Regions from separate parts of the Lysinibacillus sp. FSL K6-3209 genome, predicted to be linked through region 2. Evidence: a T-box and tRNA genes for the amino acid it is inferred to sense, from the RefSeq annotation. Region 2 holds a T-box; the other holds one or more tRNA genes.
What was found. A T-box is a leader RNA that pairs with one kind of tRNA and senses whether it is charged. The one in region 2 lies ahead of proS (proline--tRNA ligase), so its partner is inferred to be a tRNA-Pro.

Region 1: it encodes a tRNA-Pro, which carries the amino acid that the T-box ahead of proS (proline--tRNA ligase) is inferred to sense. The anticodon was not compared.

Annotation. Positions count from the first base shown of each region.
Region 1 is NZ_CP150264.1:164,941-171,705, forward strand. Features, by position in the region: rRNA gene MHH88_RS00935 (23S ribosomal RNA) at 1-1,587, shown strand, start outside; rRNA gene rrf (5S ribosomal RNA) at 1,703-1,818, shown strand; tRNA gene MHH88_RS00945 (tRNA-Val) at 1,829-1,904, shown strand; tRNA gene MHH88_RS00950 (tRNA-Thr) at 1,908-1,983, shown strand; tRNA gene MHH88_RS00955 (tRNA-Lys) at 1,990-2,065, shown strand; tRNA gene MHH88_RS00960 (tRNA-Leu) at 2,088-2,172, shown strand; tRNA gene MHH88_RS00965 (tRNA-Gly) at 2,221-2,295, shown strand; tRNA gene MHH88_RS00970 (tRNA-Leu) at 2,301-2,389, shown strand; tRNA gene MHH88_RS00975 (tRNA-Arg) at 2,403-2,479, shown strand; tRNA gene MHH88_RS00980 (tRNA-Pro) at 2,489-2,565, shown strand; tRNA gene MHH88_RS00985 (tRNA-Ala) at 2,586-2,661, shown strand; rRNA gene MHH88_RS00990 (16S ribosomal RNA) at 2,805-4,356, shown strand; tRNA gene MHH88_RS00995 (tRNA-Ile) at 4,453-4,529, shown strand; tRNA gene MHH88_RS01000 (tRNA-Ala) at 4,543-4,618, shown strand; rRNA gene MHH88_RS01005 (23S ribosomal RNA) at 4,836-6,765, shown strand, end outside.
Region 2 is NZ_CP150264.1:1,272,810-1,279,574, forward strand. Features, by position in the region: gene MHH88_RS06050 (BRCT domain-containing protein) at 1-289, opposite strand, end outside; gene MHH88_RS06055 (YbgA family protein) at 365-721, opposite strand; T-box leader at 945-1,158, shown strand; gene proS (proline--tRNA ligase) at 1,337-2,773, shown strand; gene MHH88_RS06065 (class 1 isoprenoid biosynthesis enzyme) at 3,978-4,847, shown strand; gene comX (competence pheromone ComX) at 4,860-5,036, shown strand; gene MHH88_RS06075 (ATP-binding protein) at 5,041-6,765, shown strand, end outside.

The DNA of each region.
Region 1 (6,765 bases), 1.1 Mb from region 2:
GTATGACTAAGGTTTCCTGAGGAAGGCTCGTCCGCTCAGGGTTAGTCGGGACCTAAGCCGAGGCCGATAGGCGTAGGCGATGGACAACAGGTTGATATTCCTGTACCACCTCCTCACCGTTTGAGAAATGGGGGGACGCAGTAGGATAGGGTAAGCGCGCCGTTGGTTGTGCGCGTCCAAGCAGTAAGGCGTGTGTGTAGGCAAATCCGCACACTGTAACGTTGAGCTGTGATGGCGAGTCCGTATGGACGAAGTTCCTGATTTCACACTGCCAAGAAAAGCCTCTATCGAGGTGAGAGGTGCCCGTACCGCAAACCGACACAGGTAGTCGAGGAGAGAATCCTAAGGTGTGCGAGAGAACTCTCGTTAAGGAACTCGGCAAAATGACCCCGTAACTTCGGGAGAAGGGGTGCTCTTGAGCGTGCAAGCGCATGAGAGCCGCAGTGAATAGGCCCAGGCGACTGTTTAGCAAAAACACAGGTCTCTGCAAAACCGTAAGGTGACGTATAGGGGCTGACGCCTGCCCGGTGCTGGAAGGTTAAGAGGAGTGGTTAGCGCAAGCGAAGCTGCGAATTGAAGCCCCAGTAAACGGCGGCCGTAACTATAACGGTCCTAAGGTAGCGAAATTCCTTGTCGGGTAAGTTCCGACCCGCACGAAAGGCGTAACGATCTGGGCACTGTCTCAACGAGAGACTCGGTGAAATTATAGTACCTGTGAAGATGCAGGTTACCCGCGACAGGACGGAAAGACCCCGTGGAGCTTTACTGTAGCCTGATATTGAATTTTGGTACAACTTGTACAGGATAGGTAGGAGCCAGAGATCTCGGAGCGCCAGCTTCGAAGGAGGCGTCGGTGGGATACTACCCTGGTTGTATTGAAATTCTAACCCATGCCCCTTAGCGGGGCAGGAGACAGTGTCAGGCGGACAGTTTGACTGGGGCGGTCGCCTCCTAAAAGGTAACGGAGGCGCCCAAAGGTTCCCTCAGAATGGTTGGAAATCATTCGTAGAGTGTAAAGGCACAAGGGAGCTTGACTGCGAGACCTACAAGTCGAGCAGGGTCGAAAGACGGGCTTAGTGATCCGGTGGTTCCGCATGGAAGGGCCATCGCTCAACGGATAAAAGCTACCCCGGGGATAACAGGCTTATCTCCCCCAAGAGTCCACATCGACGGGGAGGTTTGGCACCTCGATGTCGGCTCATCGCATCCTGGGGCTGTAGTCGGTCCCAAGGGTTGGGCTGTTCGCCCATTAAAGCGGTACGCGAGCTGGGTTCAGAACGTCGTGAGACAGTTCGGTCCCTATCCGTCGTGGGCGTAGGAAATTTGAGAGGAGCTGTCCTTAGTACGAGAGGACCGGGATGGACACACCGCTGGTGTACCAGTTGTCTTGCCAAAGGCATCGCTGGGTAGCTATGTGTGGACGGGATAAGTGCTGAAAGCATCTAAGCATGAAGCCCCCCTCAAGATGAGATTTCCCATTACGCAAGTAAGTAAGATCCCTCAAAGACGATGAGGTAGATAGGTTCGAGGTGGAAGTGTGGTGACACATGGAGCTGACGAATACTAATCGATCGAGGACTTAACCAAAAAGTTTGAAACATTCAATGAACCGTTTATCCAGTTTTGAAAGAACAAGTAAGTTTTAAAAAAAAGCTTGTAATTATAATATTTTATGTTATAATGAATCTTGTCTTTTAAATAGTCTAGTGATGATGGCAAAGAGGTCACACCCGTTCCCATACCGAACACGGAAGTTAAGCTCTTTAGCGCCGATGGTAGTTGGGGGCTTCCCCCTGTGAGAGTAGGACGTCGCTAGGCATAATACCCAGGAGGATTAGCTCAGCTGGGAGAGCATCTGCCTTACAAGCAGAGGGTCGGCGGTTCGAGCCCGTCATCCTCCACCATATGCCGGTTTAGCTCAGCAGGTAGAGCAACTGACTTGTAATCAGTAGGTCGTGGGTTCGATTCCTATAGCCGGCACCATTTTTTGAGCCATTAGCTCAGTTGGTAGAGCATCTGACTTTTAATCAGAGGGTCGAAGGTTCGAGTCCTTCATGGCTCACCATTTTAATTGCCAACAATAATATGCGGGTGTGGCGGAATTGGCAGACGCACTAGACTTAGGATCTAGCGCCGCAAGGCGTGGGGGTTCGACTCCCTTCACCCGCACCATTTATATATTAAAATAATAATTGCCAGGATAAATAATCTTATGCACATGCGGAAGTAGTTCAGTGGTAGAACACCACCTTGCCAAGGTGGGGGTCGCGAGTTCGAACCTCGTCTTCCGCTCCAAATGTGCCGGGGTGGCGGAACTGGCAGACGCACAGGACTTAAAATCCTGCGGTAGGTGACTACCGTGCCGGTTCGATTCCGGCCCTCGGCACCATTTTTAATATTTAGCGCCCGTAGCTCAATTGGATAGAGCGTCTGACTACGGATCAGAAGGTTGTGGGTTCGACTCCTGCCGGGCGCGCCAATAAATAAACGGGAAGTAGCTCAGCTTGGTAGAGCACTTGGTTTGGGACCAAGGGGTCGCAGGTTCGAATCCTGTCTTCCCGACCATTTCCTAAAATACAATTTATGGGGCCTTAGCTCAGCTGGGAGAGCGCCTGCCTTGCACGCAGGAGGTCAGCGGTTCGATCCCGCTAGGCTCCACCAATTAATGTAAATGAACCTTGAAAACTGAACAAGCAAAACGTAATCAATATAGTTTTTATTAGCTATCTTATGTTAGTGAACGAAACAAAATTTTGGACATCAAAATTGATGCCAGCAAAACAATTTGAGCTAATCAAATTTCTTTTATGGAGAGTTTGATCCTGGCTCAGGACGAACGCTGGCGGCGTGCCTAATACATGCAAGTCGAGCGAACAGAGAAGGAGCTTGCTCCTTTGACGTTAGCGGCGGACGGGTGAGTAACACGTGGGCAACCTACCTTATAGTTTGGGATAACTCCGGGAAACCGGGGCTAATACCGAATAATCTATTGTCCCTCATGGGACAATACTGAAAGACGGTTTCGGCTGTCGCTATAGGATGGGCCCGCGGCGCATTAGCTAGTTGGTGAGGTAACGGCTCACCAAGGCGACGATGCGTAGCCGACCTGAGAGGGTGATCGGCCACACTGGGACTGAGACACGGCCCAGACTCCTACGGGAGGCAGCAGTAGGGAATCTTCCACAATGGGCGAAAGCCTGATGGAGCAACGCCGCGTGAGTGAAGAAGGATTTCGGTTCGTAAAACTCTGTTGTAAGGGAAGAACAAGTACAGTAGTAACTGGCTGTACCTTGACGGTACCTTATTAGAAAGCCACGGCTAACTACGTGCCAGCAGCCGCGGTAATACGTAGGTGGCAAGCGTTGTCCGGAATTATTGGGCGTAAAGCGCGCGCAGGTGGTTTCTTAAGTCTGATGTGAAAGCCCACGGCTCAACCGTGGAGGGTCATTGGAAACTGGGAGACTTGAGTGCAGAAGAGGATAGTGGAATTCCAAGTGTAGCGGTGAAATGCGTAGAGATTTGGAGGAACACCAGTGGCGAAGGCGACTATCTGGTCTGTAACTGACACTGAGGCGCGAAAGCGTGGGGAGCAAACAGGATTAGATACCCTGGTAGTCCACGCCGTAAACGATGAGTGCTAAGTGTTAGGGGGTTTCCGCCCCTTAGTGCTGCAGCTAACGCATTAAGCACTCCGCCTGGGGAGTACGGTCGCAAGACTGAAACTCAAAGGAATTGACGGGGGCCCGCACAAGCGGTGGAGCATGTGGTTTAATTCGAAGCAACGCGAAGAACCTTACCAGGTCTTGACATCCCGTTGACCACTGTAGAGATATGGTTTTCCCTTCGGGGACAACGGTGACAGGTGGTGCATGGTTGTCGTCAGCTCGTGTCGTGAGATGTTGGGTTAAGTCCCGCAACGAGCGCAACCCTTGATCTTAGTTGCCATCATTTAGTTGGGCACTCTAAGGTGACTGCCGGTGACAAACCGGAGGAAGGTGGGGATGACGTCAAATCATCATGCCCCTTATGACCTGGGCTACACACGTGCTACAATGGACGATACAAACGGTTGCCAACTCGCGAGAGGGAGCTAATCCGATAAAGTCGTTCTCAGTTCGGATTGTAGGCTGCAACTCGCCTACATGAAGCCGGAATCGCTAGTAATCGCGGATCAGCATGCCGCGGTGAATACGTTCCCGGGCCTTGTACACACCGCCCGTCACACCACGAGAGTTTGTAACACCCGAAGTCGGTGAGGTAACCTTTTGGAGCCAGCCGCCGAAGGTGGGATAGATGATTGGGGTGAAGTCGTAACAAGGTAGCCGTATCGGAAGGTGCGGCTGGATCACCTCCTTTCTAAGGATATTTTCGGAATACAAACCTTGGGTTTGTAAGATTACGTTTTGCGTTCAGTTTTGAAGGTTTATAACTAACTTTATAAAACTTCCAAGAGGGCCTATAGCTCAGCTGGTTAGAGCGCACGCCTGATAAGCGTGAGGTCGATGGTTCGAGTCCATTTAGGCCCACCATATATAACCTCTTGGGGCCTTAGCTCAGCTGGGAGAGCGCCTGCCTTGCACGCAGGAGGTCAGCGGTTCGATCCCGCTAGGCTCCACCAATTTTTATTTGTTCTTTGAAAACTGGATAAAACGACATTGAAATTGTAACAAACACATTTATTTTTTTAAGTTTTTTATAGGCTTAATAACAAATGAAGGTTTCGAGATACGAGTAAGACAAGGAAGCGATTGAGTGAGAGAAGGAGCGTACCTCTGTACGTGACTGACCGAACGAATGAAGCTGACGCTGGATTACGATGTATATCGGAAGCTGCAGGTTAAGTTATTAAGGGCGCACGGCGAATGCCTTGGCACTAGGAGCCGAAGAAGGACGGCACTAACACCGATATGCTTCGGGGAGCTGTAAGTGAGCTTTGATCCGGAGATTTCCGAATGGGGGAACCCACTACGTTTAATCGCGTAGTATCTTGACGTGAATACATAGCGTCTTGAAGGCAGACCCAGGGAACTGAAACATCTAAGTACCTGGAGGAAGAGAAAGAAAAATCGATTCCCTGAGTAGCGGCGAGCGAAACGGGAAGAGCCCAAACCAAGAGGCTTGCCTCTTGGGGTTGTAGGACACTCTATACGGAGTTACAAAGGAATGAGTTAGATGAAGCGACTTGGAAAGGTCCGCCAGAGCAGGTAAAAGCCCTGTAGTCGAAAGTTTATTCCCTCCAGAGTGGATCCTGAGTACGGCGGAACACGTGAAATTCCGTCGGAATCCGGGAGGACCATCTCCCAAGGCTAAATACTACCTAGTGACCGATAGTGAACCAGTACCGTGAGGGAAAGGTGAAAAGCACCCCGGGAGGGGAGTGAAAGAGATCCTGAAACCGTGTGCCTACAAGTAGTTAGAGCCCGTTAATGGGTGATAGCGTGCCTTTTGTAGAATGAACCGGCGAGTTACGATTACGTGCGAGGTTAAGCTTTAGAAGGCGGAGCCGCAGCGAAAGCGAGTCTGAATAGGGCGAATTAGTACGTGGTCGTAGACCCGAAACCAGGTGATCTACCCATGTCCAGGGTGAAGGTGAGGTAACACTTACTGGAGGCCCGAACCCACGCACGTTGAAAAGTGCGGGGATGAGGTGTGGGTAGCGGAGAAATTCCAATCGAACTTGGAGATAGCTGGTTCTCTCCGAAATAGCTTTAGGGCTAGCCTCGTGATGAGAATACTGGAGGTAGAGCACTGTTTGGACTAGGGGGCCATCCCGGTTTACCGAATTCAGACAAACTCCGAATGCCAGATATTTATACACGGGAGTCAGACTGCGAGTGATAAGATCCGTAGTCAAAAGGGAAACAGCCCAGACCACCAGCTAAGGTCCCAAAGTAATCGTTAAGTGGAAAAGGATGTGGCGTTGCACAGACAACCAGGATGTTGGCTTAGAAGCAGCCATCATTTAAAGAGTGCGTAATAGCTCACTGGTCGAGTGACGCTGCGCCGAAAATGTATCGGGGCTAAACGATTCACCGAAGCTGTGGATTGACATCTACGATGTCAGTGGTAGGAGAGCGTTCTAAGTGCGTTGAAGTCAGACCGGAAGGACTGGTGGAGCGCTTAGAAGTGAGAATGCCGGTATGAGTAGCGAAAGACGGGTGAGAATCCCGTCCACCGTATGACTAAGGTTTCCTGAGGAAGGCTCGTCCGCTCAGGGTTAGTCGGGACCTAAGCCGAGGCCGATAGGCGTAGGCGATGGACAACAGGTTGATATTCCTGTACCACCTCCTCACCGTTTGAGAAATGGGGGGACGCAGTAGGATAGGGTAAGCGCGCCGTTGGTTGTGCGCGTCCAAGCAGTAAGGCGTGTGTGTAGGCAAATCCGCACACTGTAACGTTGAGCTGTGATGGCGAGTCCGTATGGACGAAGTTCCTGATTTCACACTGCCAAGAAAAGCCTCTATCGAGGTGAGAGGTGCCCGTACCGCAAACCGACACAGGTAGTCGAGGAGAGAATCCTAAGGTGTGCGAGAGAACTCTCGTTAAGGAACTCGGCAAAATGACCCCGTAACTTCGGGAGAAGGGGTGCTCTTGAGCGTGCAAGCGCATGAGAGCCGCAGTGAATAGGCCCAGGCGACTGTTTAGCAAAAACACAGGTCTCTGCAAAACCGTAAGGTGACGTATAGGGGCTGACGCCTGCCCGGTGCTGGAAGGTTAAGAGGAGTGGTTAGCGCAAGCGAAGCTGCGAATTGAAGCCCCAGTAAA
Region 2 (6,765 bases):
CTTCAGCAATAATTTGAATGTCGTATCCAAGTTGGATGAGTTGCTCTGCTTTTAAATGTTTCGTGCTTTTGCCTCGTCGGTTATGACCGAGAATAACAAAAGCGGTGTCCTTAGTGACAGCCCCTTGCATTAAACCGCCACAAGCTCGTGCTTTTTTTGCAGCTTCTGCGCGTGTCATCGTAGAAAGAGCCCCTGTAAAGACGATTTGTTTATTATAAAATGGATGCATTATACGTTCGGTTAGATTAGTAAGAAAGATAATGTCCTCGTTGTCCTTATTGGTGTTCATATAGATTCTCCTAAGAGCTTAATATTAAAGGGCGAGCCACTTGTTCGTAGGCTTGCATTTAGGCAATAACTACTGCTACTGTATTTGTAAAATAGTACTTTCACGTAAATAAGTAACGTTATATTGAATGGCTAATTGTTGTAAAAAACAAAGAAGCGCTGGTATTTGACAAGTAAGAAGCAGTTGCTCGTATGTTCGTTTTTCTTCTATTGAGGCTACTTTACGAAAATACCCCCACATATGCTGACAAGCATTGCGCATGCTGCCTTCAGTTGGCGTTTGTTGTAATGCAACTTCGATTAATTGTTTAATTTGTTCATGGCTCATCATGTCGCGCATGGCCAGACGGAGTTGATTGTAATGCTTTTGGCTATGAAACATAACGCGATATTTTTCTTCACGCCATAATTTTTCTGTTAGTTGACGTTGCATCTAATCACCTTTCACATAACTGTTTCAAACTCATTCTACTTGATTTAATGAAAACATCAAAATGTTTTTATGCTGGTATAGTAAAGCATTTATTAAAAATAGGGGAATTTGGGTAAGCTGATACAAGAGCTAGCGTAATAGTATGCAAACTATATTTTATCATTCAATGACCTATCGTAATGATTGAATTACATTTAGCAAATTGGTATATTAATGTATACATATACAATCGATGATGTGACTAAGTAAATAAGAAATGTGAAACAGAAAATATAGCCTAGGCTGAGAGCTATAGCACCCCTTCTTATTGAACCCTACCACGGAGATGTCAGTTAACAACTAACCGAGTCGTTTCGTTACAAACGTTTAGAGGGCATATTATTAATTATGCCGAACTAAGGTGGTACCACGTCAACTAGCGTAAAGACGTCCTTTATTAGGATGCTTTATGCTTTTTTTATGAACTTGATTTGGATGCATGCCTTGACCGAATTAAGTTAAATGCTTCGCTGGGTAACATAGATTTTAAAAGGAGCTGTTTGAGCAGGCTCGAATAAAGTCTAGATGCTATTTTGTCGAAGTGAAATAGATTTTTTCAAAATAGGAGGAAAAAAGATGTCTCAAAAAACAAATGATTTTTCAAAATGGTATGTGGAAACGATACAAAAGGCGGATTTAATGGATTATACGCCGGTTCGTGGTTGTATTGCCTTTAAACCAGACGGCTATGAACTGTGGGAACATATTCAAGCGGAGATGGATAAGCGTTTTAAGGAAACAGGTCACCGCAATGCCTACTTCCCGATGCTTATTCCAGAATCTTTTTTCCAAAAGGAAAAGGATCATATTGAAGGATTTTCGCCAGAGCTTCCTTGGGTGACCGAAGCGGCAGGTGAACAATTAGAAGAGCGTTTAGCGCTGCGCCCAACTTCGGAAACAATGATTGGGCATTTGTATTCAAACTGGATTAAAAGTTATCGAGACCTTCCTGTTTTAATCAATCAATGGGCCAATGTATTCCGTTGGGAAAAGAAAACGCTGCCGTTTATCCGTACTTCGGAATTTTTATGGCAAGAAGGCCATACGGCGCATGTTGATGAAGAAGATGCACGGAAAGAAACAATGCAAATGTTAGCTATTTATAAAGAAGTTGTGGAAGGATTATTAGCAATTCCTGTCTATGATGGACAAAAAACACCGTCAGAACGTTTTGCTGGAGCAGTTGATACATTTTCAATTGAAGCTATGATGAAGGATGGCAAGGCCGTACAAGCAGGGACATCTCATTATTTAGGCACAAAATTTGCCGAAGCTTTTGATATCAAATATTTAAACAAAGAAAATAAACATGTCCATGTGCATACAACATCATGGGGAACATCTACTCGATTAATTGGTTCTGTTATTATGGTGCATGGTGATGAACAAGGACTTGTTTTACCACCAAGAATCGCTCCAACGCAAGTTGTGTTAATCCCAGTTGGTCCTTGGAAAAAGAACCCTGGGATTATTGAGAAATTGGATGAAATTTTTACTGCGTTAAAAGCAAAGGGCATCCGTGTGCGTCTTGATGATTCAGACCAATCACCTGGTTATAAGTTTAATGAATGGGAGCTAAAAGGTGTACCTGTGCGTATTGAATTGGGACCACGTGATTTAGAAAATCAGCAAGGCTTAATGAAAGCCCGAGATGAAGAAGAAAAAGTATCTGTTTCTTTAGAAACAATTGTAGAAAGCATAGAAACAGAACTTGAAACGATGCAAACGCGCCTATTTGAAAAAGCAAGAGCTTTCCGTTCAAACAACTCTCATACCCATATCGATTCAATGGAACAGTTAAAACAGCATTTAGCTCAATCAGAACAAAATGAAACAATCCCAGGTTGGATTTTAGCGGGTTGGTGTGGAGATGATGTGTGTGAAGAAAAGGTAAAAGAAGAAACAAAATTTACAACTCGTAATATACCATTCAACCCACCCGTTACAAAGCATACTTGCATTCATTGTGGGAAAGAAGCACAACATACAGTTTGGTTCGCCCGTGCTTACTAAATCTAACTTTGTATGGTAGAAAGCATGTTAACATGCTCAAAGTATTGACAAAGAGGCTGGGACATAACTAAAAAAATTTAAGGAACAGAGGAAAGGTGTTCGTAAATTTTTGCTATTATGGGAACTTGGCTATTTGCAAAAAAATAGAAGTGTTCACTAGTTGTTGGTAGCGAAGGCGGTGACTCCTGCTCAGAACGCACACAGCGTAAGACGCGGGCATTTCGCGCGTTAGCGAGGAGGGTTACGGCTTACTGTGCTGAGCGGAAAGCACCGCCGAAGCGGACAATAACGGCGTAGCAAAAAAGTGTTAGATTGATTGCCATCAATCTAACACTTTTTCTCTTGGTCCTAGCCTCTTCTAACTGAATTGTGCTTAGATTTAGAGTATTTCGTTATGATTTCCTCTCTTTGAAATGTATCTTCTACTAACATTTTAATGCTTGTATTTGTAGTCTCCAGAATAGCTCCTTCCAAAAACTGAAAAAATCCGGCGATATTGCTTTTCTCGTCTTGATGTATATAGCTGATTTTGAGGCTGTCCCTCATATGGAAACAATAATGCAGTCACCTATTGAAAAAAGCTCTTCTTTACACTGTGTAACATTCCTTTTAATTTATTTTTACCTGTCAATAGAGCGTATCCTTTATGAAATACAGCATTTATAGTGAGTTACTTAAATTCTTTCTTGCTATATTTGTACTAATAAAATTTATGAAACTATAGTTGCGTAATTATGTAAATTAATGCATTATATTGTTAATAGGTATTAATATTTATGAATATATTTACATTTTTAGTATTTTAGGTATAATAGTTAATGATTGGAAAAAAGGATAACTGTCATGAGTCATAGATGACAAATTTAATGATTAGCTCTAAAATAATTGTAAATAGATGGGCTTTTCCATTCCTACAAAAGAGCGAAATCACCTTTATTATTTATGCCTCTGATGCCGTTTGAAAGTGGTGATACATAACAGTCAAAATTAAGTATGTTTAATGTAATGAATTCTTAGCAATATGTGCGCTGCCTGTTGTTCATTCTAGGAAGCACAACTCCTTTGTTATTTTAAGGTGGAAGTATATTTACTTGAAATACCCGAAGTCAAACACCAAGGATATCTGCATTGTTAACTATTCATTTTGATTGTTAGAAGTAGCTCAAAGCCAAATCGCAATTAAAATAAATAATTGGTAAGGTGAATGATGGAAGAATTAAAACAATCATTAAGGCGAATTATCAGTAATTATCAACTATCGGATGAGTTTAGCCGTTGTTTAACCTCCTTGTTAGATCAACATGAAGGTGGTGATTTTAGTGATTTAAGTAAATTGCATTTTCAATTGAATGGCGGTATATTAACGAAATCTATCCAGGAAGTTTTTAATCTTTTGGAACTCTGGATTCTTTTTACAGATATTGTTGATGATATCGAAGACGGTGATGAATCAAAATGGGGAATAGAGGGGAATTTATTGCTTAATGCTTCGACAGCTTTCGTTAGTATCGTTATGTTGGAGCTACAAAAGGTAGAAATACCTTATAAAAGTGAGGTTACTCGTTTATTTTGCCATTACTTACTTCAAGCAGTTGATGGTCAGCATCATGACCTAATCAATCAGATTACATCTGAAGAAATGTATGTAGCCATTGTAAAGAAGAAATCTGGTTCGTTAATAGCACTTTCTTCATTGCTCGGAGAAGTATTAGCAACTGGAAAGTATTCCGAAAAGCTTGAAATGAGTGCGTACTATATTGCAATGGTTGCACAGTTAAATAATGATTATGGCGACTTATTAAACTTACAAAAAGATTTACAAAACAAAAAAAGAACATTGCCAATATTGTATCTATTACAATATGAAGATTCAGCATTTGATGAATTACGCTTGTATTATAGTCAGCAGGTCGATTCAACAAAGAATATGTGCATTTCGCCACAGCAAATTGAAGCTTCAGGGTTATCTATATACATGCATCTATTACAGTCTAAATATCGAAATCTAGCACTTGAATTACTAAAAGAAATTTATCCAACTCAAGATGTATCGCTATTCCAAAAATATATTTAAGAGGTGAAGGACATGTTAGAAATCGTTCAATATATTAATAAAAATCGCAATATTTTAGATCTTTTAAAAGAAAAAAGAGTTTCACTTTTAAATGTAAATGAACTAGAGCAAAATTTAATTTTAGAATCCTTTGAACATGGTGAAAAGAAAACATTAAAGGATTCATATTTAATGTATTGGCGTCCGTAAACAGATGGAACAAGGAAAAGCTAAAATCTTAATTTCGCTTTTTCTCACTTTTTTCATACAGTTGTATTGTTTATCAGTTATCGTTAATGGGCCTATTATTGGAATTACCCTGGCTCAATCACAAGATCAAAGTTGGTATATTCAACAGATTGAAGAGGAAAGTTGGGCAGCATCTCAAAATTTAGAGCCCTATACGAAAGTTTTAGAATTAGATGGGATGAAGCTGTCAGTCAATACTTCATCCCCTTTTCTAATTACACAAGCGCATAGCATAACAATATGGCATGAAGGAAAAGTGGAAAAGTTAATCGTCTCGAATAAGAATATAAATGCACAATTAATAAAGCAATTAATAATGCCGTTATTATATACCTTAATCACAACTGCTTTTTGTCTTTTTTTATTTAAACAAATACTTACTAAGAACAAACAGTATTTGATTTTTCATTTACAGTTTACGGCATTAGCGTATATAAGTGCAGGTGCTGCAGGACGAGGAGATTTCATTAGTATTGTTATTAATTCATTAGCGATCTTCCTTAGCATTGTAAATTGTATTTTCTACTGTAATTATTTTTTAAGAACAATGAGTGATGCCTTTCAAAAAAAGTTGCGTAATGTTTTTTATGTTATCGGTATAATGATTGTAGTGATAAATATAGTGCGGATTTTCATGGAAGATCTTCTGAAAGTACAAATTATATTTGAACTATCAGTCTATTTAATTTTATCCTGCTTACTAGCAATTAATATTATTGTCGCAGCTAAAAGCAATGCTAAATACTATGCCAAGCCATTATTCTGCATCTTTTTTTTAGGAATTGGACCGTTTGCATTATGTTATGGCATTCCAACAATTTTTAATGTGCATCCATTTCTACCTGCAGATGTGACGGCGTTGTTTTTATTAGTGGTCCCTATTTGTCTGATTTACTTAGAGATGGCAGGGAATTTTGTTAACTTACAATATGCGCTTGATCGCATGTTTTCACATTTACAATTGGCGATTCCATTCAGTCTCATGTTATCGTTTATTTTACTAACTCTTGAGGAAGTACGCTCGTTTTACATATATAGTCTTTATTTTTTGATTACGTTTATTTCATCCATCTTACTGTTGTCATACAAGGAAAGTATGGAAGTACGGAATGCTCGTTATTTAAGTACTTTAAAGAACTATAATTTTTCCAATTTTTATCGCTTTATTAAATCATCAGCACATTATGCTACTAACTTCGACAAGCTTATGGAGTATATTAAACAAGAGCTAAATCTAATGTTAATGTTGAATAATATTGAGATTATAGAAGATCATTTAACACAATCTCTTGGTTATATAGAAGAACATAAGTGTCGTGCTATTTGTCCAAATTTAATTTATAAACATGACACGAAATACATATTGGTACTCTATGAAACAGTAGACTCTAAGTTGTTAGCAATCACAGACACAAAATTTCGTAAAATACCGTCCGAATCTTTAAAAATGCTTGAACTTTTTTTGTATTATGTTCAAAGCATTATTGATAATTCACTTAAGTTGGATGAACTTATGGCACAACTGACGAAGTTAGACAAATTGCAAGCACCTCGATGGTACAATAGGCTATGGATTTTGTCTTCAGAGAAAGAACGTTTACGGTTATCTACAGAGATACATGATACGATTTTACAAGATTTGATTCGTATGAGTCGTAATATTGAAGAAGCTGCAACAAAAGAAAAAGAT